DNA from 3 places in the Mycobacterium sp. 20KCMC460 genome. Region 3 is predicted to be linked to each of the others. Evidence: predicted binding sites of a transcription regulator. Region 3 holds the regulator's gene; each other region holds the start of a gene.
What was found. Region 3 encodes LexA, which represses DNA repair genes until DNA is damaged. Its sites were predicted from a motif close to CGAACANNTGTTCG; they were not measured.
Positions count from the first base shown of each region.

Region 1: a site for LexA is predicted at 4,009-4,022, ahead of MKCMC460_RS14220 (HNH endonuclease signature motif containing protein). Genes of this name have one in related genera too.
Region 2: a site for LexA is predicted at 5,204-5,217, ahead of ruvC (crossover junction endodeoxyribonuclease RuvC). Genes of this name have one in related genera too.

Region 1 is NZ_AP025524.1:3,059,028-3,069,699, forward strand. Features, by position in the region: gene MKCMC460_RS14205 (type I polyketide synthase) at 1-851, shown strand, start outside; gene MKCMC460_RS14210 (type III polyketide synthase) at 992-2,053, shown strand; gene MKCMC460_RS14215 (ABC-F family ATP-binding cassette domain-containing protein) at 2,102-3,877, opposite strand; gene MKCMC460_RS14220 (HNH endonuclease signature motif containing protein) at 4,088-5,572, shown strand; gene MKCMC460_RS14225 (acyl-CoA synthetase) at 5,608-8,649, shown strand; gene MKCMC460_RS14230 (Trm112 family protein) at 8,642-8,860, shown strand; gene MKCMC460_RS14235 (TetR/AcrR family transcriptional regulator) at 8,826-9,446, opposite strand; gene MKCMC460_RS14240 (ABC transporter permease) at 9,448-10,266, opposite strand; gene MKCMC460_RS14245 (ABC transporter ATP-binding protein) at 10,200-10,672, opposite strand, start outside.
Region 2 is NZ_AP025524.1:2,575,810-2,586,481, forward strand. Features, by position in the region: gene pdxS (pyridoxal 5'-phosphate synthase lyase subunit PdxS) at 1-360, shown strand, start outside; gene tesB (acyl-CoA thioesterase II) at 370-1,215, shown strand; gene pdxT (pyridoxal 5'-phosphate synthase glutaminase subunit PdxT) at 1,212-1,808, shown strand; gene MKCMC460_RS12205 (hypothetical protein) at 1,805-2,011, opposite strand; gene MKCMC460_RS12210 (FAD-dependent monooxygenase) at 2,057-3,157, opposite strand; gene MKCMC460_RS12215 (TetR/AcrR family transcriptional regulator) at 3,227-3,835, shown strand; gene MKCMC460_RS12220 (YebC/PmpR family DNA-binding transcriptional regulator) at 3,880-4,635, shown strand; gene MKCMC460_RS12225 (DUF2617 family protein) at 4,638-5,138, opposite strand; gene ruvC (crossover junction endodeoxyribonuclease RuvC) at 5,239-5,793, shown strand; gene ruvA (Holliday junction branch migration protein RuvA) at 5,790-6,380, shown strand; partial or broken gene ruvB (Holliday junction branch migration DNA helicase RuvB) at 6,377-7,422, shown strand; gene MKCMC460_RS12245 (hypothetical protein) at 7,485-8,141, shown strand; gene car (carboxylic acid reductase) at 8,199-10,672, opposite strand, start outside.
Region 3 is NZ_AP025524.1:2,458,076-2,468,747, reverse strand. Features, by position in the region: partial or broken gene MKCMC460_RS11585 (DUF4192 domain-containing protein) at 1-287, opposite strand, end outside; gene sthA (Si-specific NAD(P)(+) transhydrogenase) at 400-1,806, shown strand; gene MKCMC460_RS11575 (proteasome assembly chaperone family protein) at 1,957-2,949, shown strand; gene MKCMC460_RS11570 (alpha/beta fold hydrolase) at 2,987-4,012, shown strand; gene MKCMC460_RS11565 (PhzF family phenazine biosynthesis protein) at 4,025-4,711, shown strand; gene MKCMC460_RS11560 (peroxynitrite isomerase) at 4,724-5,209, opposite strand; gene nrdR (transcriptional regulator NrdR) at 5,220-5,681, opposite strand; gene MKCMC460_RS11550 (LysM peptidoglycan-binding domain-containing protein) at 5,850-6,203, opposite strand; gene lexA (transcriptional repressor LexA) at 6,650-7,330, shown strand; gene MKCMC460_RS11540 (LGFP repeat-containing protein) at 7,351-9,801, opposite strand; gene MKCMC460_RS11535 (acyl-CoA dehydrogenase family protein) at 10,074-10,672, opposite strand, start outside.

The DNA of each region.
Region 1 (10,672 bases), 600 kb from region 3:
CGGCCCGGTACTGGGCCGAGCACATCCGCAACCCGGTGCGGTTCAGCGACGGCGTGTCGACCGTGGTGGGCCTTGGCGCCAAGGCGTTCATCGAGGTGGGTCCGGGCGCCGGATTGACCGCGGAGCAAGAGGTTTCGGTTGCGACGCTGACGGCCGGCGTTCCCGAAGTCGACGCGGTGCTGACCGCGGCGGCGCGACTGTTCACCGCGGGTGTGGAAGTCGACTGGGCGGCCACTTTCGACGGGCTGAGTTGTCGGCGCGTAGACCTACCCACGTATGCTTTTGCCCGGCAAAGGTTTTGGCTGACGGCCGGTGACAGCGTGGTCGAGCATCCCGTCGAGCCCGTGGCCGCACGGTTGCAACATCTCGATCCCGCCCAGTGGCGTCGTCAGCTGATCGCCCTGGTGTGTGGGCACGCCGCTGCGGTCCTGGGTCACGGCAGTGGCCGCGACGTGGATCCCGAGCGGCCCTTTCAGGACCTCGGGTTCACCTCGATGGGCGGTGTCGAGCTGCGCAACCGGCTCAGGGCGGAGAGTGCGCTGAGCGGATTGTCGCTACCGCGCACACTGATTTTCGACTATCCGACTCCAACGGCGCTGGCCGACCATCTCTGCGATCAGCTGAGCGACCATTATGATAATCGGCCCGAAAACGAAAGAATTTGGTCGGAGCTGCGCAATATACCCATCGCGGAACTGCGCAGGACCGGACTACTCGAGAAACTATTGTTGTTGGCGGGGCGAACGGATAGGGCCACGTCAGAACACTCAATGAGCGACAACGACATCGATTCGCTGAGTCCCGACGATTTAATTGCGATGACTTTAGACGGCGATGGAGACAATGGCTGATCACCCCGAATCCCGGCCAAATAAGACAGGTGTTGAATAGCGGTCGTTTTTGCGATGCAGTCGAACGCCCATTAAACTCCCCGATTTGGGGAGTCTGATCGGGGCGGACTGGCCGGCGACTAACTGAATGAGGCAGGTGCATGAGCGTCATCGCAGGTGTATCTGGTGCATTGCCACCACACCGATACAGCCAGAGTGAGATCACCGATTTGTTCGTCGAGTTCCCCGGTCTCAAGGAGCACGAGGAAATCGTCCGGAAGCTGCACAAGTCAGCGAAGGTGAACGGGCGGCACTTCGTGTTGCCGCTGGATCAGTACCCGGCGCTCACCGACTTCGGTGACGCCAACGAGATCTTCATCGACAAGGCTGTCGACCTCGGAATCGAAGCGCTGATGGGGGCGCTCAACGAGGCGGGACTGCAGCCAGACGACATCGACCTGATCATCACCACGACGGTTACCGGCGTGGCGGTTCCGTCGCTGGATGCCCGGATTGCCGGCAGGCTTGGCCTGCGGCCCGACGTGCGGCGGATGCCACTGTTCGGGTTGGGCTGTGTGGCCGGGGCGGCCGGTGTGGGCCGGTTGCACGACTATCTGCGTGGCGCACCCGACGACGTGGCCGTGCTGATTTCGGTCGAGCTGTGCTCGCTGACCTATCCGGCGATCAAGCCGACCGTATCCGGGTTGATCGGGTCGGCGCTGTTCGGCGACGGCGCCGCCGCGGTGGTAGCCGTCGGTGACCGGCGAGCCGAACAGCTGCAGATCAGCGGACCCAGGATCGTCGACTCGCGCAGCCGCCTCTACCCCGAGTCGCTGCACATCATGGGCTGGGACGTCAGTTCGGCCGGTCTGCGGCTGCGGCTCTCACCCGACTTGACGGACCTGATCGAGCAGTACCTGGCCGCGGACGTCGAAGGCTTCCTCGCCACGCATGATCTGACCAAGGACGACATCGCGGCCTGGGTCAGCCACCCCGGCGGGCCCAAGGTGATCAATGCGATCACCGACACCCTGCAGTTGCCGCCCGAGGCGCTGGAGCTGACGTGGCGCTCGCTCGGCGACATCGGCAACCTGTCGTCGTCGTCGGTGCTGCACATCCTGCGCGACACCATCGAGAAGCGACCGCCCAGCGGTAGCCAGGGGCTGATGCTGGCGATGGGGCCCGGCTTCTGCTCTGAACTCGTACTGTTGCGCTGGCACTAGCTTTTCGCCTGGATCGTCAGGCCCGGACGGGGACTCAGCGCGTGGGTTTCATTCCAGCGCCTCCGACAACTCCAGCCATCGAGCCTCCATCTCGGCGACCTCGTCTTCGAGGGAGCGCAGCTCCTGCGTCAGTCGGGTGACGCCGACATGGTCGGACTGATCGTGCTCGGCCAGCTCGGAGTGCTTGGCGGCGATACGGTCGGCGAGGCGGGCCAACTGGCGGTCGACTGCCGCCAATTCCTTCTCGGCAGCCCGCCGCTGGGCGCCCGACATCGTCTGCGAGGCCGGCGCGGCGGACGGCCGGTCAGCGGGTTTGGCGGACGCAGCGGCTACGAGCTGCAGGTACTCGTCGATGCCGCCCGGCAGGTGTCGCAATCGACCGTCCAGGATCGCGTACTGCTGATCGGTGACGCGTTCGAGCAGGTAGCGGTCGTGGGAGACGACGATCAACGTGCCCGCCCAGGAGTCGAGCAGGTCTTCGGTCGCGGTCAGCATGTCGGTGTCCACGTCGTTGGTGGGCTCGTCGAGCAGCAACACGTTCGGCTCGGCCAGCAGGGTCAGCATGAGTTGCAGGCGCCTGCGCTGGCCGCCGGACAGCTCGCCGATACGCGCCGAGAGTTGTCCACGGGCAAACCCGAGGCGCTCGAGCAGCTGGGCGGGAGTCATCTCGCGACCTTCGACTTCGTAGCCGCTCTGCAGACGGCCCAGCACATCGGCGATCCGCTCGCTGGCCAGCGCTTTCAGCTCGTCGCCTTGCTGGTCGAGTACCGCGAGTTGGACCGTCTTGCCACGCTTGACCCGCCCGGTATCCGGCTGGACCGTTCCGGCCAGCAATCCCAGCAGGGTGGATTTCCCCGCACCGTTGGCCCCGACGATTCCGGTGCGCTCCCCGGGCGCGATGCGCCACTCGACGTCCCGCAGCACCGGACGTCCGTCGAACGACACCGACACGCCGAGCAGGTCGATGACGTCTTTTCCCAGCCGGGCGGTGGCCAGCTTGGCCAATTCGACGGTGTTGCGCAGCGGCGGTACGTCGGCGATCAGCTGGTTGGCGGCCTCGATCCGGAATTTGGGTTTCGACGTCCGCGCCGGGGCGCCGCGACGCAACCAGGCCAGTTCCTTGCGCATCAGGTTTTGTCGCTTGGCCTCCGAGGCGGCCGCCTGCCGGTCCCGCTCGACCCGCTGCAGGACATACGCGGCGTACCCGCCCTCGAACGGTTCGACGACGCCGTCGTGCACCTCCCAAGTGGTGGTGGCGACTTCGTCGAGAAACCAGCGGTCGTGGGTGACCACCAGTAGACCGCCGCTGTTGCGCGCCCAGCGTTGTTTGAGGTGGCCGGCCAGCCAGGTGATGCCCTCGATGTCGAGGTGGTTGGTGGGCTCGTCGAGGGCGATCACGTCCCATTCGCCGATGAGCAGTTGCGCCAGCTGGACCCGTCGACGTTGTCCACCGCTGAGCGTGGAAACCCTTGCTCGCCAATCGATGTCGGAGACCAACCCACTCACCACGTCGCGGATGCGGGCGTCGCCGGCCCATTGATGTTCGGGTTGGTCGCCAACCAGCTCGGCGCCGACCGTGCTATCGGGGCGCAAGGTGTCGGCCTGGCTGAGGGCACTCACCCGCAACCCGGTTCGAAGTGTCACCCGACCGGTGTCGGGCGTCAATCGGCCGGTGAGCAGGCCGAGCAGGCTGGACTTGCCGTCGCCGTTGCGCCCCACGATGCCGATACGGGCGCCGTCGTTCACCCCCAGGGTGATCGACTCGAATATCACCTGGTTCGGATACGCCAGGTGGACCGCCTCGGCCCCGAGTAGGTGCGCCACCCGCACGACGGTAGTAGGTGGAGCAGGCGGGGTGGATCCACGGATAGAGCGGACGACCGTGCCAAGAGTCGGAATCGGTGGGTGATGCCCCCCGGACTTCGGGTGCGTATCGTCGGCGGCTGCGGTACAATCGAACATGTGTTCGAGCCGCTGAATGTACAACCACCCGATACCGAAGATCGGGCCGTGTTGTGGGCGTGGCTCGATGACATGGACAAGCTGCGGCGTCGCGTGTTGCGGACCCCAACCGCGGAGTCGGCGGGCTGGATGGAGGCGGTACGCGCGGGGGCGCGGTTGGAGAACCAGGCCGCCGCCGCGCAGTTGAAAGCCATCGGTGAGTTGTTCGCGTATCGGTTGACCCAGAGCGCTGAGACCGCGGACTGGGCAATCGACACGATGGAAGCGGTGGCCGCCGAAGTGGCCGCGGGGTTGCGGATCAGCCAGCGCCGCGCGCAGACCAAACTGCGCTGGGCGCGCGCACTGCGCGAGCGGGTGCCGAAAGTAGGGGCACTGTTTGCGGCCGGGGAGATCGATTTCTGCGCGTTCGCCACCGTGGTGTCACGCACCGAGCTGATCACCGATCCCGAGGTGCTGGCCCGCGTCGATGGGCTGGTCGCAGCCAACCTGACCCGCTGGCCGTCGCTGACCGCGGGCCGGCTGGCCGGCAAAGTGGATTCCCTGGTGGCCCAGGCGGACCGGGATGCGGTGCGCCGGCGGCAGGAGCGCCACGTCCAGCGGGAGGTCAGCTTCAGCGATGATCATGAGGGCATCACCTACCTCGAGGGCGGGCTGTTCACCCCCGATGCCCGCGCGCTGCAGGCGCGACTGTCCGCGCTGGCGGCGACGGTGTGCCCGCACGACCCACGCAGTATGGACGAGCGCCGTGCCGATGCCCTGGGTGCTCTGGCCGCCGGTGCGGATCGGCTGGGATGCCGCTGCGCGCGCGAGGATTGCGCCGCGCAGGACCGTAAACCCTCCCCGGCGGTGGTTATTCACGTCATCGCCGAGCGCGCCACCCTGACCGGCGCCGGCAGCACCCCGGCGTCGCTGGTGGAGGCCGGCGCGCTGATCACCCCCGAGGTGCTGGCCGAACTGGCGCTAACCGCCAAGCAGGTACCGCTGATCCATCCCGGCTGCCGTCCCCCCGAACCCGGCTACCGCCCTTCCCAACAGCTGGCCGATTTCGTGCGGTGCCGGGACTTGACGTGCCGCTGGCCGGGCTGCGACGTGCCGGCCACCCGCTGCGACGTGGACCACACCATCCCGTATGCCCAGGGTGGACCCACCCACGCCGGGAACCTCAAATGTTATTGCCGCACACATCATTTGGTGAAATCCTTCTGGGGCTGGCGGGAGAAACAACTCGCCGACGGCACCCTGATCCTGACCTCCCCGGCCGGCGAGACTCACGTCACCACGCCGGGCAGCGCCCTGCTGTTCCCCAGCCTGTGCGCCGCCGTCGGCGGCATGCCAAGCCCCGAAACCGACACCCCACCGGCCGACTACTGCGCCGAGCGCACCGCCATGATGCCCAGGCGCCGCCGCACCCGCGCCCAAGACCGCGCCACCCGCATCGCCACCGAACGCCGCCACAACCGCCAAGCCCGCACCGCCGGCGATGCCGCCTACCTCAGCCACGGCGGCCTCAGCCACGGCGGCCCCGCCCCACCCGACGACGAACCACCACCCTTTTAACACGGGCTTAACGCTCGGACCGTGCCATGGGGCCGATGTGCCATGATGACCACGCTGGTCAAGGCCAACTCAGCGAGCAGTCAGGAGCAGCGGTGGATCTCAATTTGTCGATCGTCACCCGACCCGTCGAGCGTCTGGTGGCCACAGCGCAGAACGGTCTGGAAGTGCTGCGCTTGGGCGGCCTGGAAACGGGCAGCGCCCCGTCGCCGTCCCAGACCGTGGAGAGCGTGCCGATGTACAAGCTCCGGCGGTACTTCCCGCCGGACAATCGGCCAGGCCAGCCGAAAGTCGGACCGCCGGTGCTGATGGTGCACCCGATGATGATGTCGGCCGACATGTGGGACGTCACCCGCGAGGACGGCGCGGTGGGCATCCTGCACGCCAGCGGACTGGACCCCTGGGTCATCGACTTCGGCTCGCCCGACAAGGTCGAGGGCGGCATGCAGCGCACCCTGGCCGACCACATCGTCGCACTCAGCCAGGCCATCGACACCGTCAGAGATGCTTCCGGGCAAGACGTGCACCTGGTCGGCTACTCGCAGGGCGGAATGTGGTGCTACCAGGTCGCGGCCTATCGGCGGTCCAAGAACCTGGCCAGCATCGTCACCTTCGGCTCCCCGGTCGACACGCTGGCCGCGCTGCCGATGGGTCTGCCGCCGAACCTGGCCCCGGCCATGGCCGATTTCATGGCCGACCACGTCTTCAACCGGCTGAACATCCCAAGTTGGATGGCGCGCACCGGTTTCCAGATGATGGATCCGCTCAAGACGGCCAAGGCCCGCGTCGATTTCCTGCGGCAGCTACACGACCGCGAGGCCCTGCTGCCGCGCGAACAGCAGCGCCGATTCCTTGAGCGCGAAGGTTGGATCGCCTGGTCGGGCCCGGCGATCTCGGAACTGCTCAAGCAATTCATCGCCCACAACCGGATGATGACCGGCGGTTTCGCGATCAACGGGCAACTCGTGACGCTCACCGATATCACCTGTCCGGTCCTCGCGTTCGTCGGTGAGGTCGACGACATCGGTCAGCCGGCATCGGTGCGTGGTATCCGGCGCGCCGCGCCCAACACCGAGGTCTACGAAAGCCTGATCCGCACAGGTCATTTCGGACTTGTCGTGGGTTCGCGGGCCGCCCTGCAGAGCTGGCCCACCGTTGCCGAGTGGGTGCGATGGATCTCCGGCGGCGGCGATCAGCCGGCGAACATCCACCCGATGGTCGAACAACCGGCCGAGCACACCGACAGTGGCGTGGCGTTGAGTACCCGCCTTGTGCACGGCATGGGCGAGGTCTCCGAAGCCGCACTGGCGGTGGCACGGGGTGCCGCGGACGCCGTCGTCGCGGCCAACCGGTCGATGCGCACGCTGGCCGTCGAGACCGTACGTACGCTGCCCAGGCTGGCCCGACTCGGTCAGCTCAACGACCACACCCGAATCTCGTTGGGCCGCATCATCGACGAGCAGGCGCACGACGCCCCGCAGGGTGAGTTCCTGCTGTTCGACGGCCGGGTGCACACCTACGAGGCCGTCAACCGCCGCATCAACAACGTGGTCCGGGGTCTCATCGAGGTCGGGGTGCGCCAGGGCGACCGGGTCGGGATCCTGATGGAAACCCGGCCCAGCGCGCTGGTCGCGATAGCCGCGCTGTCCCGGCTGGGCGGGGTGGCCGTGCTGATGCGTCAAGACGTCGACCTGGCCGCCCAGGCCCGGCTCGGCGGAGTCAGCGAAATCCTGACCGACCCGATCAACCTGGAGGCCGCCCGCCAGCTGCCCGGCCAGATTCTGGTGCTGGGCGGCGGTGAGACCCGCGATCTGCATCTGCCCGACGATGCTGACGTCATCGACATGGAGCAGATCGATCCGGACATCGTGCAACTGCCGGCCTGGTATCGGCCCAACCCGGGTTTCGCCCGCGACCTGGCGTTCATCGCGTTCAGTTCGGCCGGCGGCGAACTCGTCGCCAAACAGATCACCAATTTCCGGTGGGCCCTGTCGGCTTTCGGAACCGCTTCGACCGCGTCGCTGGACCGCAAGGACACCGTCTACTGTCTGACGCCGCTGCACCACGAATCCGCGCTGCTGGTCAGCCTGGGGGGCGCGGTCGTCGGCGGCACCCGCATCGCGCTGTCCCGGGGCCTGAACCCGGAACGGTTCGTCGCCGAGGTACGCCAATACGGTGTGACCGTGGTGTCCTACACCTGGGCGATGCTGGGCGACGTGGTCGACGACCCCGAGTTCGGGCTGCACGGCAACCACCCGGTGCGGCTGTTCATCGGCTCGGGCATGCCGACCGGGTTGTGGGAGCGGGTCGTCGACGCGTTCGCCCCTGCCCGTGTCGTCGAGTTCTTCGCCACCACCGACGGGCAGGCGGTGCTGGCCAATGTGTCGGGCGTCAAGGTCGGCAGCAAGGGCCGGCCGCTGCCCGGTGCCGGGCGGGTGGAACTCGGCGCCTACGACGCGGAACACGATCTGATCCTGGAAAACGACAACGGCTTCGTCCAGGTGGCCGCAACCAATCAGGTGGGAGTGCTGCTCGCCCAATCCCGCGGGCCGATCGATCCCACTGCCTCGGTCAAGCGCGGCGTCTTCGCGCCCGCCGACACCTGGATCTCCACCGAATACCTTTTCTACCGCGACGAAGACGGTGACTTCTGGCTGGCGGGCCGGCGTGGATCGGTGGTCCCCACCGCACGCGGGATGGTGTACGCCGAACTGGTCACCGACGCGCTCGGCCTGATCAGCGCGGTCGACCTCGCGGTGACCTACGGGGTCCCGGTGGGCGACCGGCAGCTGGCGGTGTCCGCGGTGACGTTGCGTCCGGGCGCCACCATCACTGCCGCGGACCTGACCGAGGCCGTGGCCAACATGGCGGTGGGATTGGGCCCCGACATCGTGCAGGTGGTGCCGAAGTTGACGCTCAGCACAACCTACCGGCCCACCGTGAGCACGCTGCGGGCCGCCGGAATCCCTAAGTCCGGCCGGCAGGCCTGGTATTTCGACGCCACCAGTAAGGAATTCCGTAGGCTGACCCCGGCGGCGCGTGCCCAGATCAGCGGTAAGGCGGTGAAGGCCGATGCTTGACGACACCTTGTTGCAGATCCTGGTGTGCCCGGACGACCGTGGCCCGCTGCTGCTCGTCGAGAACGGGACGATCCTCTACAACCCGAGGCTGCGCCGCGCCTACCGCATCGACGACGGCATTCCGGTCCTGCTGGTCGACGAGGCCCGCGACGTCGACGACGACGAGCACGCCCGATTCACGGCGCAAAGCCCTCCGGCAGATCCCCGGTGAGGTAGCGCTGCAGGTTGGGCGCGATGGTCTGGGCGATCTGCTCGGTCGGTAGCGACGCGAACGGCTCCAGCTTGATTATGTAGCGCGCCATCACCACACCCATCATCTGCGACACCACGAACTGGGTGCGGATCTTGCCGGTCCCCGGCGGGTTGTCGACCCTGGCCCCCACAGCGCCGCCGACGATCTCCTGCAGAAACGACCTCGCCAGTCCGACCTCGTCGCCGGCGACCAGCGATCGCAAGGTGGCGATCAGTCCGGCGCCCAGTTCGGAATCCCACAGCGGCAGCAGCAGCGACGGCAGCTGCAGTCCGATCTCTTCGACCGGCACTTCCGATAACTGCCCGATCACCTGCATCGGGTCGATCGGAATGTGCACCGCGGCGGCGAAAAGCCGCTCTTTGGTGCCGAAGTAGTGATGCACCAACGCCGCGTCCACTCCGGCCGCCGCGGCCACCGCACGGATCGAAGTCTTGTCAATGCCCTTGTCGGCGAACATCTCTCGCGCACACGTCAGAATCCGCTCGCGGGTGTCCGAGCTGCCGGCCGGGCGGCCGCGCCGCTTCTTGCCGGTGGTGACCGCCACGCTAGGGTGTCCTGCGCCGCAGCGTCGCGGCGGCCAGGCACAGGGATGCGACGGCGAAGCCCAGGACGACGACCATGTCCCGAACGGTAGTCGCGGTCAATCCGGGATGCGCACCCACCTGCTGCAGTGCCTCGAGTGCATAGCTGGCCGGCATGACGTCGCTGATCCAGTGCAGCCAGTCCGGCATCGCCGCGCGCGGCACGATCACCCCGGCCAGCAGCAACTGCGGCACCATCACCAGCGGAATGAACTGCACGGCCTGGAACTCGGTGCGGGCGAAGGCGCTGAACAGCAGGCCCAGGCCGACACCGAGCACCGCGTTGGCGACCGCGATCGCAAACACCCACACCGGGCTGCCGGCCGTGCTGAAGCCGAGGAACCAGAACGAGACGACGCACGCCACGATGGCCTGCGCGGCGGCCGCGATCGAGAACGCGGTGCCGTAAGCCAGCAGCAGATCGAGCCGCCGCAGCGGCGTGGTGAGGATGCGCTCGAGGGTTCCGGATGCGCGTTCACGCTGCATCGTGATCGAAGTGATGATGAACATCACGAACAGCGGGAACAAACCCAGCAGGATCAGGCAGGCGCTGTTGAACGGCGTCGGCATGCCCGGCCGGTGCGGCGCGTTCTGAAACATGAAGTACATCAACGTGATCACCACCACCGGAACCATCAGGATCATCGCCATGCTGCGGTGGTCGGCGGCCAGCTGCCGCAGGATGCGGGCGGTGGTGGCGGTGTATCCGGTCAGGCTCAGCCGGCTTTTTGCTCGGTGCTGCGCCGGATGATGGACAGAAACGCTTCCTCCAGTGACGCGCATGAGGTGTCCTCTCTTAGTTGAGCCGGGGTGGTGTGCGCGACCAGGCGTCCCGCGCGCATCAGCAACAGATCGCCGCAGTGGTCTGCTTCGTCCATCACATGGCTGGACACCAGCAGGGTGGTGCCTGCCTCGGCCAGTTCGCCGAATTGCCGCCAAAGATCAACCCGCAGAACGGGATCCAGTCCCACGGTGGGCTCGTCGAGCACCAGCAGGTCGGGCCGGCAGACCAGGGCGCAGGCCAGCGACACCCGGGTGCGCTGACCACCGGACAGGTTGGTGCAGCAATCGGTTCGGTGATCGGTGAGCCCGACGCGTTCGATCGCGTCGTCGGCGGCCGCGCCGTCGAATCCGTACAGCGAGGCGAAGTAGCGGACGTTGTCGATGACCCGCAGGTCCAGGTAGATGG
Region 2 (10,672 bases), 120 kb from region 3:
TCGCTGTCGGAGGACGAATTGTTTGTTGCGGCAAAGGAATTGCAGGCCCCCTACGACCTGGTTGTCGAGGTGGCTCGGGCCGGAAAGTTGCCGGTGACACTGTTCACCGCCGGCGGCATCGCCACGCCCGCCGATGCGGCGATGATGATGCAGCTCGGTGCCGAGGGGGTGTTCGTCGGATCGGGCATCTTCAAGTCCGGCGATCCGGCGCAACGCGCCGCCGCGATCGTCAAGGCCACCACGTTCTACGACGACCCCGACGTGCTGGCCAAGGTGTCGCGCGGGCTGGGCGAGGCGATGGTCGGTATCAACGTCGAGGAGATCGCGGAGCCGCACCGCCTCGCACAGCGCGGCTGGTAAGAACATTCCGTGGCGATCGAACAGATCCTCGATCTCGAGCAACTCGAGGTCAACATCTATCGCGGACGTGTGTTCAGCCCGGACTCGGGCCATTTCCAGCGCACGTTCGGCGGCCATGTGGCCGGTCAGTCGCTGGTGTCGGCGGTGCGCACGGTCGAGCCCGGCTTCCTGGTGCACTCGCTGCACGGCTACTTCATCCGGCCCGGCGACGCCAAGGCGCCCACCGTGTTCATCGTCGAACGCATCCGCGACGGCGGCTCGTTCTGCACCCGGCGGGTCAACGCCATCCAGCACGGGCAAACCATCTTCTCCATGTCGGCGTCGTTCCAGACCGATCAGGAGGGCATCAACCACCAGGACGCCATGCCGTCCGCGCCACCGCCGGACGGCCTGCCGGAACTGAGTTCGATGAAGGTGTTCGACGACGCCGGATTCAAGCAGTTCGAGGAGTGGGACATCTGCATCGTGCCGCGGGAGCAACTGCAGCCGGGCCCGGGCAAGGCCTCGACCCAGCAGGTGTGGTTCCGGCACCGCGACCCGCTGCCCGACGACCCGGTGCTGCACATCTGCGCGCTGGCCTACATGAGCGACCTCACGCTGCTGGGATCGGCCCAGGTCACCCACCTCGACGAGCGCGAGCATCTGCAGGTGGCGTCCCTGGATCACGCGATGTGGTTCATGCGCATGTTCCGCGCCGACGAGTGGTTGCTCTACGACCAGTCCTCGCCGTCGGCCTGCGGTGGCCGCGCGCTGTGCCAGGGCAAGATCTTCAACCAGTCCGGCGAAATGGTCGCGGCCGTCATGCAGGAAGGCTTGACCCGCTTCCCGCGTGACTACCAGTTGAATCCCCGGTGACGGCACCCAGGATCGGGGTACTCGCGCTGCAGGGCGATTCCCGCGAACACCTAGCCGCGCTACGCGAGGCCGGTGCCGAGGCCACGACGGTGCGCCGGCGCACCGAACTCGATGCGGTGGACGGTCTGGTGATCCCGGGTGGCGAATCGACGGCGATGAGTCACCTGCTGCGCGACTTCGACCTGCTCGAGCCGTTGCGCAACCGGTTGGCCGACGGACTGCCGGCCTACGGCGCGTGTGCCGGGATGATCCTGCTGGCCAGCGAGATTCTGGACGCCGGCAGCAAGGGCCGCGAAGCGCTGCCGCTGAACGGCATCGATATGACAGTGCGGCGCAACGCTTTTGGACGACAGGTCGATTCTTTCGAAGGTGACATCCCGTTCGAGGGGCTGGATTCGCCGGTGCGTGCGGTGTTCATCCGGGCGCCGTGGGTGGAACGGGTCGGCCCCGAGGTGCGGGTGCTGGCCCGAGCGGCCGGCCACATCGTCGCCGTGCGGCAGGACAAGGTATTGGCCACTGCGTTTCACCCCGAGATGACCGGTGACCGTCGGGTGCACCGGCTGTTCGTCGACATCGTCCGCGGGCGGGTCTAGGGCCCGTAATCGGGTAGCCGGATGTTCTCCGCGGCCACGCCACCGAACCTTCGGCCGAGGTGCTCGACGCTGGCCCGCACGGCGGGCTGCGCGACGGCACGCGCACCGGCATGCAGCATCCGGATACCCGCCCGGGTGCGGGGGTTGGCCCGGCGCAGCACCGCCGGCCGCACGTTTTGCGCGGCGCTGACATGCGGGCGCATGAAGTTTTCGTATCTGGACAGCGCCGCGGGGACGTCGTCGGTGCCTTATGCAGTGAGCGCAACGAGCCGTTGGTTGCGCGCGTCGATCTCCTCCTGAGTGGCCGGGACCAGGACGTCGCCGCCCGGGCCCGCGGTGCCCTGCGCATAGGTGACGTGCGGAAGCTGGTCGCGCTCGTATTGCCGGAACGCCGCCGCCACGTCGTCGCGGTGCTCGCGCAGCGCTTCGGCCAGCAGCCAGGCCCCGGTCATGGCCAGGCTGGTGCCGCGACCGGACAGGGGAGACGCGCAATACGCGGAGTCGCCGACCAGCACCACCCGGCCGCGGTGCCACGACGGCATGTGAATCTGGCTCACCGAATCGAAATAGAGCTCGGGGTCGCGGCACGCCGCATCGAGTAGCTCGGGAATCTTCCACTCGGCGTGGCCGGCGAAGGCGTCGCGCAGAATCTGCTGCTGCGCGGCCGGGTCGTGATAGTCGTAGTCGATCCATGGTGCCCGAAACATGAAGACCGCCAGCGCTTTATCGCGGTAGGTGGCTATTCCTGCCATCCGGCCGGGGTAGTTGTACATCGCTGAATGGCGCTCTTGCCGGATATGTCCGGGCAGGTCGGCCAGTGCCACGTAGAGCCCGAGGTGTCGCAGGAATCGCTCTTTGGGTCCGAAGGTGAGCCGGCGGGTGGCCGAGTGCATTCCGTCGGCGCCGACCACCACGTCGTAGCGCTGCCGCTCACCGGAGGCGAACTGCACGTCGACGCCGTCCCCGTCGTCGTGCAGCGCGGTGATCGACTCGCCGAAGCGCAACTCGGTGGTCGGGCTCAAGGCGGTGCGCAGCACGTGGGCGAGGTCCTCGCGCGGGATCTCGGTGTCGTCCGGGCAGTCGTTGAACTCGGTGTCGGGCAGTTCGGCGAGCAGGTCGCCGTTGCGGTCCACGAACTGCACGCGCTCGCTCATGTCCACCCGTCGGGCCCGGATGCCGTCGAGCACGCCCATCTCGGAGGCCACGGCGATGGCCTCGCCGCGGATGTCGATCGGGGAGCCGTTGACCCGCAGGTGGTAGGCGCGTTCGACGATGGTGACGTCGTGTTCGGCCAGGGTGATGCCACAGCTCAAGCCGGCCATTCCCGCGCCGGAGATCAGAATCCGCATCGCAGACCCCCTTCGTATAAGATACAAATCGTATCTAACCCACGCTAGCTCGATCGATTAGGAAACGCAATGTCTCTTAAGGGGGGCGAAGTTCCGCAGCGCCGGCGCGGCGAGGTGCTGGAGAAGGCGCTGCTCGACGCGGCGTGGGCCGAGCTGACCGAACGTGGCTACGACGACCTGACCATCGACGCCGTGGCCAACCGCGCCGGCACCAGCCGGGCGGTGCTCTACCGGCGCTGGCCGGGTAAGCAGGACCTGCTGTTGGCCGCCCTGATCCATCAGGTGAAATCCGACGTGGTGGCCGCACCCGACACCGGCAGCCTGCGTGGGGACATGCTGGCGTTGCTGCGCCGGGCCAACGAGGTGCGGTCTCGGCTGGCCACCCTGGTGTTCACCCGGCTGGGCGGCTACTACCGGGAGGCCGGCACCAACCTCGCCGAACTCTCCGCTTACGTGCAGGGCGGCCGCGAGACCGTCCTCGAGGAAGTCCTGGCGCAAGCCGTCGCGCGCGGCGAGATCCGGCCGGGCCAGGTCAGCGCACGAGTCGCACGGGTGCCCGTCGAACTGTTCCGCTATCAGTTGATGGCCACGCTGCAACCGGTTCCCGATCGTGAGCTCGAATCGATCGTCGACGAGGTGTTCATGCCGTTGGTGAGGCTCGGCGCAACCGCCACGTAGACTCGCTACGCGAACTTTTCACAGGGAAAGAGGTAGTCAGACCGATGAGCGGCCATTCCAAGTGGGCCACCACCAAGCACCAGAAGGCCGTCAAAGACGCGCGCCGCGGCAAGGAATTCGCGCGGCTGATCAAGAATATCGAGGTCGCCGCCCGGACCGGCGGCGGTGACCCAGCCGGTAACCCCACGCTCTACGACGCCATCCAGAAGGCCAAGAAGACCTCGGTACCCAACGACAACATCGAGCGGGCGCGCAAGCGCGGCGCCGGCGAGGAAGCCGGCGGCGCCGACTACCAAACCATCATGTACGAGGGCTACGGCCCGAACGGGGTGGCGGTGCTGATCGAGTGCCTGACCGACAACCGCAACCGCGCGGCCGGCGAGGTCCGGGTGGCGGTGACCCGCAACGGCGGCAACATGGCAGATCCGGGCTCGGTGTCCTACCTGTTCACCCGCAAGGGTGTGGTGACCCTGGAGAAGAACGGCCTGAGCGAGGACGACGTGCTGACCGCGGTCCTGGACGCCGGCGCCGAGGACGTCAACGATCTCGGTGACAGCTTTGAAATCATCTCGGAACCAACGGATCTGGTCGCCGTCCGGACCGCGTTGCAGGATGCCGGGATCGACTACGAATCCGCCGAGGCCAGCTTCCAGCCCTCGGTCAGCGTCCCGGTCGACGTGGAGGGGGCCCGCAAGGTGTTCAAACTCGTCGACGCGCTCGAAGACAGCGACGACGTGCAGAACGTGTGGACCAACGTCGATCTGTCCGACGAGGTGCTCGCCGCACTCGACGAGGGCTGACCTTAGGGTTGCCACCGGCTGACGGTGTGGACCACCGTCCCGCCGCCGGCGGATCGGCGGGGGTACAGGTGCCAGGTCTGCCATCGCCAGCCGGGGCCGTCGGGTTCGGCGGTAAGCGCGGTCAGCGCGGCATCGTCGCCGGGGAATACCCCACCGAGCCAACCGGTTTCGTGGGCGCACCGGTCGCGCAGTTCCTTCGCCAGGGCGCGGAAGGTGCCCTCGGAGTGCGCCTCGGTCAGTGATTCGAGGATGTAGCCGGGCGCCTCGGACTGCCCGGGCAGGTCGCCGTCGACCGCGCACGACACCTGTTCGGAGAAGCGTCGCGAGCCGTGCTCGACGGTCACGACGTGCGAGGCGCCCAACACCCCCAGTAGCAGCGTGCTGCCCCCGGGATGTGCCAGCCGAGAAGTGGCGAGCGGCTGTGGTGGTGGACCGTTGAGCGCCAGTGCCAGCCGGGCCCCGGAGACGTCGGCAGGGGTGACGGCAAGCTGATGGAGCGGCACCGGCCTTAACCTACTCATCGGTGCGTGTCCCTGCGCAGAGTTGTCGGACCTGGCCGCTAAGCTATCGAACAGCTGTTCGGAAACGACATGGGGAGCTGCGGTGCGGGTGATGGGCGTCGATCCCGGGTTGACGCGGTGCGGGTTGTCGCTGGTGGAGAGCGGGCGTGGCCGGCAGATCACCGCCCTCGACGTCGACGTGGTGCGCACTCCGTCGGATGTGCCGCTGCACCGCCGGCTGCTGGCCATCAGCGACGCGGTGGACCAATGGCTGGACACCCACCACCCGGACGTGCTGGCGATCGAGCGGGTGTTCTCCCAGTTGAACGTCTCCACGGCGATGGGTACCGCGCAGGCCGGCGGGGTGATCGCCCTGGCGGCCGCCAAGCGTGACATCGACGTGCACTTCCACACCCCCAGCGAGGTCAAAGCCGCGGTCACCGGCAACGGCGCCGCCGACAAGGCGCAGGTCACCGCGATGGTCACCAGAATCCTTGCGCTGCAAGCCAAACCGACCCCGGCTGACGCCGCCGACGCGCTGGCGCTGGCCATCTGTCACTGCTGGCGGGCGCCGATGCTGGCCCGGATGGCCGCCGCCGAAGCGCAGGCCGCCCAGCAGCGCGACAAGTACCTGGCGAAACTGAAGGCCGCCCGATGATCGCCTCGGTGCGCGGCGAGGTTCTCGATGTGGCGCTCGATCATGCCGTCATCGAGGCGGCCGGCGTCGGGTATCGGGTGAACGCGACTCCGTCGACGCTGGCCACGCTGCGTACCGGCACCGAGGCTCGGCTGATCACCGCGATGATCGTGCGCGAGGACTCGATGACGCTGTACGGGTTCGGTGACGTCGAGACCCGTGATCTGTTCCACACGCTGCTGTCGGTGTCCGGGGTGGGCCCGCGGCTGGCGATGGCGACCCTGGCCGTGCACGATGCGCCGGCCCTGCGGCAGGCGCTGGCGGACGGCGACGTCACCGCGCTGACCCGGGTGCCCGGCATCGGCAAGCGCGGTGCGGAGCGGATGATCCTGGAACTGCGCGACAAGATCGGTGCGGTGGCCGGTGCGGGCGCCGCACCCGCGGTCAACGGCCACGCGGTGCGGGGTCCGGTGGTCGAGGCGCTGGTCGGTCTCGGTTTTGCCGCCAAGCAGGCCGAGGAGGCCACCGATAAGGTGCTGGCCGCCGATCACGACGCCACGACCTCGACGGCGCTGCGGGCCGCGCTGTCGTTGCTGGGGAAGAAATGAGCGACGGCTTCGACGAATTCGGCGAGCGCGATGTCTCGCCGTTCCTGGCGGTCGGCGAGGGCGACATCGACGGCAGCCTGCGGCCGCGTTCGCTGCGCGAGTTCATCGGTCAGGCCCGGGTCCGCGAACAGCTGCAACTCGTCATCGAGGGCGCCAAGAACCGCGGCGGCACCCCCGACCACATCCTGCTGTCGGGTCCGCCGGGGCTGGGCAAGACCTCGCTGGCGATGATCATCGCCGCCGAGCTCGGCTCGTCGCTGCGGGTGACGTCCGGGCCCGCCCTGGAACGCGCCGGCGACCTGGCCGCGATGCTGTCCAACCTGGTCGAACACGACGTGCTGTTCATCGACGAGATTCATCGCATCGCCCGGCCCGCCGAGGAGATGCTGTACCTGGCGATGGAGGACTTCCGCGTCGACGTCGTGGTCGGCAAGGGGCCCGGGGCCACCTCGATACCGCTGGAAGTCGCGCCGTTCACTCTGGTCGGCGCCACCACCCGGTCCGGTGCGCTGACCGGGCCGCTGCGCGACCGGTTCGGCTTCACCGCGCACATGGACTTCTACGAGCCCGCCGAATTGGAGCGCGTGCTGGCCCGTTCGGCCGGAATCCTGGGCATCGAACTCGGTGCCGAAGCCGGCGCCGAGATTGCGCGGCGCTCCCGCGGCACCCCGCGCATCGCCAACCGGCTGCTGCGCCGGGTCCGCGACTACGCCGAGGTCCGCGCCGACGGCGTCATCACCCGCGACGTCGCCAAGTTCGCGCTGGCGGTCTACGACGTCGACGAGCTCGGTCTGGACCGGCTGGACCGCGCGGTGCTGACGGCACTCACCCGCAGCTTCGGGGGCGGGCCGGTGGGGGTGTCGACGCTGGCGGTGGCGGTGGGGAGGAGGCCGCCACCGTGGAAGAGGTATGCGAACCATTCCTGGTGCGCGCCGGCATGGTTGCGCGCACACCGCGCGGCCGGGTGGCCACCGCGCTGGCCTGGACGCACCTCGGCATGACGCCACCGGTCGGCGTGAGCCAGCCGGGACTGTTCGAATAGGTGGGCATGCTTCAAGGCTTCGGGGCGCGGGTACCCACCTCGGTACCTATCGAGGAGATGCCATGAAACACATCGAGGACCGCCCCGTCCGCGGACGTATCCCACGCTCGCGTGGCGCGGTGACCGGATTGCTTTTAGTGCTGCTGGGCCTGTGGGGTGCACTGATCCCGTTCGTCGGGCCCAACTTCGACTTCGCCTACACCCCGGGCCAGTCCTGGACTGCCGCCCGCGGCTGGCTGGAAGTGCTGCCTGGCGTGGCCACCGCAGTTGGTGGACTGCTGCTGATCGCCTCCCGCAGTCGCGCCGGCGGGATGCTCGGCGGCTGGCTGGCCGCTCTGGGCGGCGCCTGGTTCGTGGTGGGCGGTGCGTTCGCGCCGCTGCTGGGCATCGGCTCGGTCGGCGACCCGGTTGCCGCGACCGAGCGCAAGCGGGCGGTGCTGCAGATCGCGTACTTCTCCGGTCTGGGTGTGCTGATCGCCTTCCTGGCCGGTGCCGCGGTAGCTCGCCTGGCCGTCCGGCTGGCGCGTGATGTCCGGCCGGTGGCGCAGCCGGTCGAGGCGGTGCCGTCGCAGCAGTACAGCGGCTTGGTCGAGCCCGACCGCGACGCGCAGCAGACCGACGTGTTGACCACCCCCCGCGAGCAGTACGCGCCGGCCGGCGAGGCCGAGCCGAAGCGCGGGCTGTTCCGGCGGCACCGCACCCCGGTCGCGCATCAGTAGCACGCACGGCACAAGAAAGCCGGTCGCCCGCAGGCGACCGGCTTTCTTCGCGTCTACTTACAGCAACCCGAGCAGCTGCAGATCGGTGATGTACTTGACGATCACCGCCGGCGTGACATGCGGAATGTCCTTGTCGGGGCCGATCTTGGCTTCCTGCACTGCCGCCCGGAACCGGTCGGTCGGGGCCATCGAGCCGTTGATCGGCTTGTCGGGCCGCTGGTAGTTGTGCAGCAGCGGCAGCAACGAGTACTGGCGCTGACGCTCAGGCAGGGCCCGCAGCGACGTCTCGAACCGCTGCAACCACTCCTGGTAGTCGTCGATCCGGTCGATCGCATACCCCGCGTCCACCAGCCAGTCGATGTACTCGTCCAGGCCGATGCCGTCGTCGTAGGGGTTCATCACGTGGTACGTCTGGAACCCGATGTCGGGCACCTGCGCACCCAGCGTCGAGATCGAGTCGGCGATGAACTCTACCGGCAGCCCGTCGTAGTGGGCACGCTGCCGGTTGCCGTCAGCGTCCAGCTCGTAGAACGACTTCGGCGCGATGCCGGAGGCGACCACGCTGAGCATGGTCCGGGTGAACATGTCCGGCAGGTTCAGCTGACCCGCGTAGCTGGTGTCGGCCAGGATCATGTCGCAGCGGAACACCGCGACAGGTAGCCCGCACAAGTCGTGCGCCTCGCGCAGCAGCACCTCGCCGGCCCACTTGCTGTTGCCATAGCCGTTGGCGTAGCTGTCGTCGATCTTGCGGGTTGCGCTCATCACCCGGACGTCGGCGTCCTCGACGAACTTGCCCGGGGCGATCTGGTCCCCGACCCCGATCGTCGACACGTAGGTGTAGGGCTTCTGCTTGCCGGTCAGCGCGACCCGGATCAGCTCGGCGGTGCCCAGAGCGTTCGGCCCGAACAGTTCGCTGTACGGCAGCACGTGGTTGACCAGCGCGGCCGGGTCGACGATCAGGTCGACGGTGTCGGCCAGCCGCTGCCAGGTCGCGGCGTCCAGGCCCAGGTTGGCCTCGCCCTTGTCGCCGGCGATCACCTCGAGGTGATCGGCCGCCAGCTCCTGGTAGTGGGCGAGCAGCTTGGGGTCACCACTGTCGAACGTCTTGTCCAGACGCGCGCGAGCGTCCGCATCGGACTTGGCCCGCACCAGGCAGATGACCTTGCCGTCCACCAGATCCATCCGCTCCAGCCAGTCCAGCGCCAGGTAGCGGCCCAAGAATCCGGTGGCACCGGTCAGCAACACGGTGCGGACTTCGGCGGCCGGCCCGGGCAGGTTCGGTGCCGCGGCCAGGGTCGCCGCGTCGATGAACTTGTCCAGGGTCAGGTCGCTGGCATGCACCTCGGTGGCGCCCTTGCCGTGTACGGAAGCGAAGGTGGGCCGCTTGGATCCGCCCTGCTCGGCCTCGATGTAGGCGGCGATGGCGGCCAGGTCGTTGGCCGGGCTGACGATCACGCCGACCGGCACCTCGACGTCGAAGATCTCGTTCAGCAGGTTGCCGAACGTCAACGCCGACAACGAGTCCCCGCCGAGGTCGGTGAAGTGCGCGTCGGGGGACACCTCGGCGCTGGCGGCGCCCAGCAGGGCGACCGCAGCCCGGGTGACGGTGGTCAGTACCGGCGCGTCCTTGCCGGTGCGGCGAAGTTCGCTCAGCTCGTTGGCCTGGCCGGCGGCCAGGTCGGCGTAGAGCTGTTCCAGCCGCTCGCCGTAGTGCGCCTTGAGCTTGGGCCAGGCCAGTTTGCGGATGCCGGTCAGCAGGCCGTTCTCCAGGGTGAAAGGCGTGGTTTCGATGATGAAGTCGCGCGGCACCTCGTAGGACTGCAGGTTGGCCTCGCGGGCCACGTTCTGCAGCGAGTCGGCGATCAGCGGCTTCAACTCATCGACCGAGTACCGGGACAGGGCATCTTCGGTCGGCACCACCACCGCCAGCAGATACGGGTGGGCACTGTTGCCGTAGACGTAGATCTGCCGGACCAGCGGGCTGTTGCCGAATGCCGCCTCCAACTTGGCGACGGTGACGAACTCGCCCTGCGCCAGCTTGAGCACGTTGTTGCGGCGGTCGACGTAGACGACGTGGTTCGGCGCGACCTCGGCGACGACGTCGCCGGTGCGGTAGTAGCCGTCCTCGTCGAACACGTTCGCGGTGATCTCCGGGCGCTTGTAGTAGCCCGGGAACATGTTCTCGGTCTTGAGCAGCAGCTCACCCCGCGGGTAGGGCCGGTCGGTGTTGAAGTAGCCCAGGTCCGGCACGTCGACCAGCTTGTAGTCGATGACCGGGGGACGCTGCACCTCGCCGTCGAACAGCACCATGCCGGCTTCGGTGGAGCCGTAGCCGTCCAGCAGGTGCATCTCCAGCAGGGACTCGACCCAGGTCTTGAGTTCGGGGGAGGTGGGGGCCGAACCGGTCATCGCGAAGATGAACCGGCCACCCAGCAGGTGCTCGCGCTGTTCGACCAGCACCTCGGCTTCGACGGTCGCGCGGTCCGCCGAGCCGTCGGCCAGGCGGCGGTCGACCTCACTGAGGTATTCGG
Region 3 (10,672 bases):
CACAGCCGCCGATACTCCTCGTTGCACACCGAACAGTGCGCACCCTCGGCATCGACGATCACTACGATCGCGGCTTCCGGCTCGGCGCCGGCGGCAACCTGGGCCAGTTGGTCCACCCGGTCGATCAGGCCCTCGTCCAGGTCGGCTCGCATCACCGCGCCCAATCCACCGCGCTCCAACGACACCAAGACCAGCGATTTCTCCGGCACGAAGCCGAGGATGGCGGGCAGCGCGGCGATCAACGAGCCGGGGCGGTTCAGTTCAAAGTCGTTTCGATGCTTCGTCATGACGACCACGCTGACGACCGGCACCGTCAGTTGGTGCTCGCACAACGTGATTCGGCGCCCGCTTGTGGAGAAAGTCGCGACTGTGGGCCTTATCGTCTATCTCATGACTTCCATGCGCGAATACGACCTGGTCGTTATCGGATCAGGGCCAGGCGGACAGAAGGCCGCCATCGCCGCGGCCAAGTTGGGCAAGTCGGTCGCGATCGTGGAGCGTGGCCGGATGGTCGGCGGGGTCTGCGTGAACACCGGCACCATCCCGTCGAAAACCCTGCGCGAGGCGGTCGTCTACCTGACCGGAATGAGCCAGCGCGAACTGTACGGCGCGAGCTACCGCGTGAAGGACAAGATCACCCCGGCCGACCTGCTGGCCCGCACTCAGCATGTGATCGGCAAGCAGGTCGACGTAGTGCGTTCACAGCTGATGCGCAACCGCATCGACCTGGTCCTGGGCCACGGCCGGTTCGTCGACCCGCACACCATCCTGGTGGAGGAAGACTCCCAGGGTGAGCGTGTGACGGTCAGCGGCGACTACATCGTCATCGCCACCGGCACCAAACCGGCGCGACCGTCCGGAGTCGAGTTCGACGAGCGCCGCGTGCTGGACTCCGACGGCATCCTGGACCTGAAATCGCTGCCGGCGTCGATGGTCGTGGTGGGCGCCGGGGTGATCGGGATCGAGTACGCGTCGATGTTCGCCGCCTTGGGCACCAAGGTGACGGTGGTGGAAAAACGCGACACCATGCTCGATTTCTGCGATCCGGAGATCGTCGAAGCGCTCAAGTTCCACCTGCGCGACCTTGCGGTGACCTTCCGGTTCGGCGAGGAGGTGACCGCGGTGGACGTCGGCGCCGCGGGCACCGTCACCACGCTGGGCAGCGGCAAGCAGATTCCCGCCGAGACCGTCATGTACTCCGCCGGGCGCGAAGGCCAGACCGCGAACCTCGGCCTGGAGAACGCGGGCCTGGAAACCGACAATCGCGGCAGGATTTTCGTCGACGACCAGTTCCAGACGAAAGTCGAACACATCTACGCCGTCGGCGACGTCATCGGATTCCCGGCGCTGGCGGCGACCTCAATGGACCAGGGCCGGTTGGCCGCCTACCACGCCTTCGGCGAATCGACCGACGGCATCACCGCGCTGCAGCCGATCGGCATCTACTCCATCCCGGAGATCTCCTACGTCGGAGCCACCGAGGTGGAGCTCACCAAAAACTCGATCCCCTACGAAGTGGGAGTGTGCCGCTACCGGGAACTCGCCCGCGGACAGATCGCCGGCGACTCCTACGGCATGCTCAAGCTGCTGGTGTCCACCCGCGACCGCACGCTGCTCGGAGCGCACATCTTCGGCACCAGCGCCACCGAGATGGTCCACATCGGGCAGGCCGTCATGGGATGCGGCGGAACCGTCGACTACCTGGTCGACGCGGTGTTCAACTACCCGACGTTCTCCGAGGCCTACAAGGTCGCCGCCCTGGATGTCACGAACAAGATGCGCGCCCTCAGCCAGTTCCTGCGCTGAACGCAGCAAGCGAATAGAAATTCGCCCTGATGCGTTGATACGAGTGTCAGCAAATTCCGCTGACGCAATCGCACGTTCCACCAGCGATTGAGAGAGACTGTTTGGGGCACCCTGGATACGCCTTGAGACCCCCGAGAGGAGGCTCCACCCATGTACGAGGATGAAGCACGGTCCGACCACACGCCCGGGCAGGCGCAGGAATACCAGCCCGGGCAATCCGGCATGTATGAGCTGGAGTTCCCGGCGCCTCAACTGTCGGCGTCCGACGGCCGCGGACCGGTGCTGGTACACGCACTGGAGGGCTTCTCCGACGCCGGCCATGCGATCCGGTTGGCCGCCGCGCACCTCAAAGCGGCCCTGGACACCGAGCTGGTGGCGTCCTTTGCGATCGACGAACTGCTGGACTACCGCTCCCGCCGGCCGCTGATGACGTTCAAGACCGACCATTTCACCAAATACGACGACCCCGAGCTCAGTCTGTACGCGCTGCGCGACAGCGTCGGCACCCCGTTCCTGCTGCTGGCCGGCATGGAGCCGGACCTGAAATGGGAACGCTTCATCACCGCGGTGCGGCTGCTGTCCGAGCGGCTCGGTGTGCGACGGACCATCGGTCTGGGCACCGTCCCGATGGCCGTCCCGCACACCCGGCCCGTCACGATGACCGCACACTCCAACAACCCGGACCTCATCGGCGACTTTCAACCGTGGATCTCCGAGATCCAGGTCCCCGGAAGCGCGGCCAACCTGCTCGAATACCGCTTGGCCCAGCACGGCCACGAGGTCGTCGGATTCACCGTCCACGTCCCGCACTACCTGACCCAGACCGACTATCCCGCGGCAGCGCAGGCATTGCTCGAGCAGGTCGCCAAGACGGGCTCTCTGGAACTGCCGCTGACGGCGCTGGCCGAGGCGGCCGCCGAGATCCGGGCCAAAATCGACGAACAGGTTCGGGCGAGCGCGGAAGTCGCTCAAGTGGTGACGGCACTCGAGCGCCAGTACGATGCGTTCATCGACGCTCAGGAAAACAGGTCCTTGCTGACGCGAGACGAGGACCTGCCTAGCGGAGATGAACTCGGAGCAGAGTTCGAGCGTTTTCTGGCTCAGCAGGCCGAGAAGAAGCGTGACGACGACGACACGGGCTAACGCTGCGTGACGTCCTGACGACAACGAGGTTGGCGACATGCCCGAGCGGACGCGCAATCTTCGCCCGGTGCGGGAAGTGACATCCCCGTCGCTGCAGTACCGCACCATCCACGGCTACAAGCGGGCCTTCCGGATAGCGGGGTCCGGTCCGGCGATCCTGCTGATCCACGGCATCGGCGACAATTCGACGACCTGGGCGCCGATCCACGCCAAACTGGCTCAGCGCTTCACCGTGATCGCCCCGGACCTGTTGGGGCACGGCAAGTCCGACAAGCCGCGCGCCGACTACTCGGCCGCTGCCTACGCCAACGGCATGCGCGACCTGCTCAGCGTGCTCGACATCGAGCGGGTGACCATCGTCGGGCACTCTCTGGGCGGCGGTGTGGCGATGCAATTCGCTTACCAGTTTCCACATTTGGTCGACCGGCTGATCCTGGTGGGCGCCGGGGGCGTCACCAAGGACGTCAACATCGCGCTGCGGTTCGCGTCGCTGCCGATGGGCGCTGAAGCCTTGGCGCTGTTGCGGCTGCCGATGGTGCTGCCGGCGGTTCAGTTGCTCGGCCAGCTGGCCGGCCGCGCGCTGGGTTCGACGGCCATCGGCCGCGATCTGCCCAACATGTTGCGGATCCTGAACGACCTGCCCGAGCCGACCGCCTCGTCGGCGTTCACCCGCACGCTGCGAGCGGTGGTGGACTGGCGCGGACAGATCGTCACAATGCTGGACCGATGTTATCTGACCGAAGCCATCCCGGTGCAGATCGTCTGGGGCGAAAAGGATTCCGTGATCCCCGTCCAGCACGCCTACATGGCCCACGCCGCGATGCCCGGCTCTCGGATCGAGATATTCTCCGACGCCGGCCATTTCCCCTTCCACGACGACCCGGCCCGGTTCCTCGACGTCGTGCAGCGATTCATCGACAGCACCGTGCCCCCCGAATACGACCAGGCCGCGCTGCGGGAACTGCTTCGCTCCGGTGGCGGCGAGCGCACGATCACCGGGCCTGCCGACACCCGAGTCGCGGTGCTCAACGCCATGGGAGCCGACGAGCGCAGCGCAACCTAGGTCAGAAGCTTCATGACCGTCGACGTGACCGTGCTGCGGGTCTTCACCGACTCCGACGGCAGGTTCGGCAACCCGTTGGGGGTGGTGGACGCCGACGTGGTCGATGCCACCGAACGGCAGCGCGTCGCAACCGAATTAGGTTACAGCGAAACGGTTTTCGTCGAGATGCCGACCGCCGATTCCACTTCGGCTCAGGCCACCATCTACACACCGCTAATCGAGCTGCCCTTCGCCGGCCACCCGACCGTCGGCGCGTCGTGGTGGTTACGCGAACGCGGATTGCCGGTCAACACTCTGCAGGTGCCGGCCGGCCTGGTGCAGGTGAGCTACGAGGACGATCGCACCGCCATCGAGGCACCCGCGGAGTGGGCACCCGACTTCGCCATCCACGATCTGGAGTCACCGGACGCGGTCGTGTCCGCCGATCCCGCCGACTACTCCGACGATGTCGCGCACTACCTCTGGGCCTGGGCCGACCGGTCCGCCGGGGCTGTCCGGGCCCGGATGTTCGCCGCCAACCTGGGAGTGGCCGAGGACCAGGCAACCGGTTCGGCGGCCATGCGGCTGACCGACTACCTGAGCAGGGATCTGGTGATCACGCAGGGCAACGGATCGGTGATCGAAACCCGCTGGAGTCCGCGAACATGGGTCCGGATCGCCGGCCGCGTCACCGAAGACACTGTGCGACAGATCGATTGACGCGCACGCCGGTCAGGATTTGCGGTGTAGCACGGCCGACAGATGATGCTGCACGGGTTGACCGACCGCACCCATGCGCAGCGAATAGGACAACTGGTCGCCGTCGATTCGCAGGGAACGCCCAAGGGCGGTTACGTGTTTGGCTGTCGGCGTCAGACCGATATCGGAGGTGACCGTCTCCATTTCGATGACGTCACCGCTGACCGAGTAGTTACCGACCTCGATCTCGGTGACACCGCTGGGATGCGCCAGCACCAGCTCGAGGTGACCGCGTTGCGGCACCCGCAGATAGCCCGTTTCGGCGTGCAGCGGCTTCCCGTCGGTGACCGCCCTGGTCTTTTGCCCGTAGATCAGGAATGGCTTGCCGACGTGGGAGAACACCACCTCTTCGAGATATTCGAAGGGTTCGATCGTCGGATACTCACCGGAACCCTTTCCCGCCCAAGTACCCAGCAGCGGGGCCAGCTCGGCCAGTTCGGGGTGCAGTTCCGGCGTCACCGATGCCTGCTCAGTTGGGCGCCGACACGTTACGGTGAGCCCGCAGTGCCTCGATCTCGCGCTCGAAATCGTCTGCGGACGAGAAGGATCGGTACACCGAGGCGAAGCGCAGGTAGGCCACCTCGTCGAGGTCGCGCAGCGGACCCAGGATGGCCAGGCCAACCTCGTTACTGGGCACCTCCGGCCCGGCGGCCCGCACGGCATCTTCCACCTGCTGAGCCAGCAGGTTCAAGGCGTCATCGTCCACCTGGCGCCCCTGGCAGGCCCGCCGAACACCGCTGATGACTTTCTCGCGGCTGAACGGCTCGGTGACGCCGCTGCGCTTGACTACCGCGAGCACCGCGGTTTCCACGGTGGTGAACCGGCGTCCGCACTCCGGACAGGATCGACGACGACGAATTGCCTGGCCTTCGTCGGTTTCCCGGGAGTCGATCACTCGGGAGTCGGGATGCCGGCAGAACGGGCAATGCATGGCCGCTCCTTCGCCGCGCTGACGTTACGGGGTCCGCAGAACACCCCGAGAGTACCCGTGCGCCGCTCAGCCGGGCCAATGCGCACGCTAGGAGTAGATCCTCCTCGATCTCTGGTAGTGGAAAAGCGCTGGTGCGCTTACCTATTCAAGCTGCGGCGGCGATGGACGTCAGCCGACCGGCGCGATCAGTGTCTGCCCCGCCGAGACTGACCCCGAGTCCAGCGCGTTCAGGTCGCGGATGCGTTCGACGACGTCGTGAACGGGCGCGCCGGGAGCGACCCGGGCGGCCAGGTCCTGCAAAGACTCCCCCGGCTCGACTCGCACCACGGCCAATGCGGCAGGCATCTTGCTCGTCGACTCGGCCGAGTCACCGTTGATGATGCTGCCGAAGTTCGCCATCAGCCCCAGCCAGACGGTGATGACCCCGGCGAGGAGAGCCAGGCCGATCGTCGTCCGCACGCTGACCGGCCGGCGGTGGTGCGTGGCGGTGGACCGAACGACGCCGGTGCCGTAGTACTGCATCGGCGCACCGGCGGGTCGGGGCCGGCCCCGGCCGGACCGACCGGTTGCGCCCCGCCCGATAGGAGGGAGACTCACTGGCGGGCCTGTTGACAGGCCTGTTCAGCGGGCTCTGCGTGCTGCCGTTGCGGTGCGGACCCGCGTAGATGAGTGTCATGCCGTTCCCTCCGGTCGACTACATATCGCTCGTGTGTTCGACACTAGTCGCTCATGTGTTCGATATCCGAACATTTGAGCGAGGCGTGTCGCACGAGCAAAACGGTAGAGCACACCACCGACAGGGTTTAGTCGGTGCAACCAGCTGGTGACTGTTAAATACCCGATCCATCGGTAAGTTACACACTTGTGATTCGACGAATTTGCGCAGATCGACGCGCCCGATCCGGACCCCGACGCGCCGGTCGAACACATGTTTGATTCTTGACGCGGATGCGGTTACATTCGGAGCCATGAGCGACAGCAACGACACCTCGGGCTTGCACGCGGTCGACAACGCGCTGACTGAGCGGCAGCGCACCATCCTGGAAGTAATCCGCTCCTCGGTGACCACCCGCGGGTATCCGCCGAGCATCCGCGAGATCGGTGACGCGGTGGGCCTGACGTCGACGTCGTCAGTAGCACATCAGCTGCGCACCCTGGAGCGCAAAGGTTACCTACGCCGCGACCCGAACCGACCGCGCGCGGTTGACGTGCGCGGCGCCGATGACGCAGTGACACCGCCGGTTACCGACGTTGCCGGTTCCGACGCATTACCAGAACCCACCTTCGTCCCCGTTCTCGGACGGATCGCCGCAGGCGGTCCTATCCTCGCCGAAGAGGCCGTCGAGGACGTCTTCCCGCTGCCGCGCGAGCTGGTCGGGGAAGGGACGCTGTTCCTGCTCAAGGTTGTCGGTGAATCGATGGTCGAAGCCGCGATCTGCGACGGCGACTGGGTGGTCGTGCGTCAGCAGAACGTCGCCGACAACGGTGACATCGTGGCCGCCATGATCGACGGCGAAGCGACCGTGAAGACGTTCAAGCGGGCCGGCGGTCAGGTGTGGCTGATGCCGCACAACCCCGCGTTCGATCCCATTCCCGGTAACGACGCGATCGTGCTCGGCAAAGTCGTCACCGTTATCCGCAAGGTCTAACCCGGCGCCGGCGCGAGCGCTTAATCAGCTCGCACGAAGCCATTGGCTCGGGCAGCGTCCTCGGTGGCGAACCAGATTTCGGCCAAGGTGTCGTGGTACAGCACGCTGCTGGGCGTGTAGTACAGGCCGAACCGGGCGCTGGCCTTGATCGGATAGCCGTCCGGCGCGCGATACGGGTCATCGTCAAGCGGCAGATGGATGGTGGGACGCACTGCGGCGCTGCCCGCGGGCACTGCCACCGGCGCCTCGGCCCGCGGCGCAGCCGCATACGGCGTATCGGCCTCCGCGGTGTACCCGGCTGGCTCCGCAGCTGCATGCCGGCCCGTCCGAACCTCGGGGACGGGGGCGGCCTCCGGCGGAGACGCGAAGTCCGGCGACTCCTCGTCGGCGGGTTCGGTCTCGTCGGTTTCGGCATATGTGGATTCGGTGTAGGCGGACTCCGCAGCTGCGTTTTCGGCGAAAGCGTGTTCGGCGAAAGCGGATTCGGCAGCAGCCGATTCAGTATCGGCGGGTTCGGCGTCGGCGTAGAAGTCGTTCAGGTACTCATCGTCCGGGAAGCTCTCCGGCACATCGCTTTCCAGCGCATCCACTTCCGGCACGCCGATGCCGGGCAAGTGCGTCTGCGGCACCATGACGTCGGTTTCGAAAACTTCCGGCGTGACGGGCTCGGCGGCCGCCGGTTCCTCCACGATCAACTCGCCGGAGGCACTGCGCGTCACGATCGGAATCGGAGTGGTGCCCACCGCGTCGGGATCCTCGTCGTCGCCGAACTCCGCGAGCTCCCCCGACTCGTAACCCTCGTCGCCCACAGCCGCATATTCGGCGAATTCGTCGTCATACTCGTCGTCGAGGCGCGGCTCAGCGTCGGCAACGTCGCGATCGATGTCGCCGCCGACGTCCCGGCCGGGCTCCGCGCCGCCGACCAGCCCGCCCCGGGACCAGCTGACCCGCCCGGCCGGACCGGAGTCGGCATGCTCCTCGAACTGCTCGTCGACGGGCGGGAATCGCTCGGAACCGTAGTCGATGTCGTCGTGCCCCCAGGGCACGTCGGCGCGGGGCTCGTAGCCGGCGCCCACATCGAGTTCCGGTTCTCGTTCGTACTCGGGTACAACCTGGCCGGCGGCGCGGCGACGGCGCATGCCCACCAACACCAATACGAACATCAGCAGGAGCAGCAGCACCGGTACGGCCGCGACCAGCCACCACCAGTGGAAGGTGAACTTCTTAGCCGGCGGCGGGGACGCGGAGTTACTCGGCTGGTTCTGCCCCGCGACCTGCAGGCCGGACAGCAACGGCGCCAAGTTCGACGGATCGGTGCTGAAGGCGTTCTTGGCGCGGTTCCACGAGATCTTGCCGCCGGTGAACTTCTGCGACACCACGTCGCCGTCCATGGTCTGGTCCCCAACGGGGGCGCCGAGTTTCCCGGTGGGGCCCTTGAGCTTGTCCCACGCGGCCTTCATGGCACCGCGCACCACGAACGCGCCGTGATCGGGCGTCCAGAAGATCACCGGCTTGTCGGCGGCGGAGAATGTCGCGATCCGGCTGGCGGGCGTGATGCCGCCGTCGGCCTCATTGGCGGTGGGAAAACCCAGGTCGCTGCTGACCGGTCCCCCGACCGCCTCGTACTTCTGCAGAATCGGCCCTTCGACCGCATTGGCTCCGGTGGCCGGGCTGAAGAAAATCTTGCCGCCGTTGAAGTCCTGGACGATCCCGTCGCCGCCGATCGGATATTGACCGCCCTTCTTGGCGCCCAATGGGCCGTTCGCTCCGCCGGCGGCGCGCCAGGACATGTTGATGGCTGCCGTGGGGTCGATCGCTACCTGCAGGCCCTTGAGCTGCTCGGCCAGGGTCGCGGGATTGGTGGTGAACTCCTTGGTCTTGCGGTTCCAGGACACCTCGCCACCGGTGAACTTCTGGGAGGTCACCTCGCCGTCGTAGGTTTCGTCACCGATCGGGGCGCCCAGCACGCCGCCCGAACTGCCCAACTTGTCCCACGCCGCGTTGAGCGCGCCGCGAACCACGAACGCGCCGTGGTCGGGGGTCCAGAAGATCACCGGGTTGTCGCTGGCGGCGAAGGTGCTGACCCGGCTGTCGGGTCCGGCCAGGCCGGGAACCTCGTTGATGGTCGGGAAACCCAGATCGCTGCCTGCCGGACCGCCCAGCGCCTCGTACTTGGCCAGGATCGGTCCGAACATGTATTTGGCGCCGGTGGCCGGCGTGTAGAACATCTTGCCGCCGTCGAATTCCAGTGCGAATCCGTCCCCGACGGGATATACGTCGCCTTTGCGGGCTCCCAGCGTCGACGTGTCGCCGCCGGCTTTCTCCCAAGCGGCCATCATGGCCGCCTCGGCATCGCCGATCGGGGACGCCGAGACGGTCGGCGCCATCAGCGTGACGGCCAGCGCAGTAGCCGCCAAGCCGAGTAACGCCCGCCCGAACAGCCTGCTCAATTGACCTCTCTGCCCGTTCACCAAGCCTCCCAGCCGATGCCCTGCCCACCTGGCGAGCCGGCGGATTCACCGCCGTGGGCCGTTTCCCCGCAACGGTCCGCATCGTCGCCGGGCTCGCATTACTTTGCTCTTGCGAACGAGAAATGCGAAGTCAAATTGTAGATATTACGGAAACGGATACCGAGCCGATGTCGAAATGATGCCGTGCCGCGCTCGTGTCGCGAACACGCGGCGTGCGGAACTCCCGGGCGAGCTGGGGTGGCGAGGGGACTTTGCCGATGCCTGGGCGGAGGTCAGACGCCTAGGCCGCGGCCGATGATCTCTTTCATGATCTCGGTGGTGCCGCCGTAGATCGTCTGCACCCGAGCATCGAGATACGCCCGGGCGACCGGGTATTCGCGCATGTAGCCGTACCCGCCGTGCAGCTGTAGGCACCGGTCGATCAGCTGGACCTGCTTCTCGGTCGAGTACCACTTAGCCATCGCGGCCTGCTCGGCCGTCAGCTTGCCTTCCAGGTGCAGCGCCAGGAACTGGTCGACCATGATGCGCACCACGGTCGCCTCGGTGGCCAACTCGGCCAGCAGGAACCGGCTGTTCTGGAAACTGCCGATCGGCTTGCCGAACGCCTTGCGTTCCTTGGTGTACTGCAGCGTCTGTTCGAGCACGGTTTCCATGGCGGTGGCCGCCATCACCGCGATGTTGATCCGCTCCTGGGGCAGGTTCTGCATCAGGTAGATGAAGCCGAGGCCCTCCTCGCCGAGCAGGTTCTCGACGGGCACGTGCACATCGGTGAACGACAGCTCCGCGGTGTCCTGGGCGTCCAAACCGATCTTGTCCAGGTGGCGGCCCCGCTCGAAACCCTCCATGCCGCGCTCGACCACCAGCAGGCTGA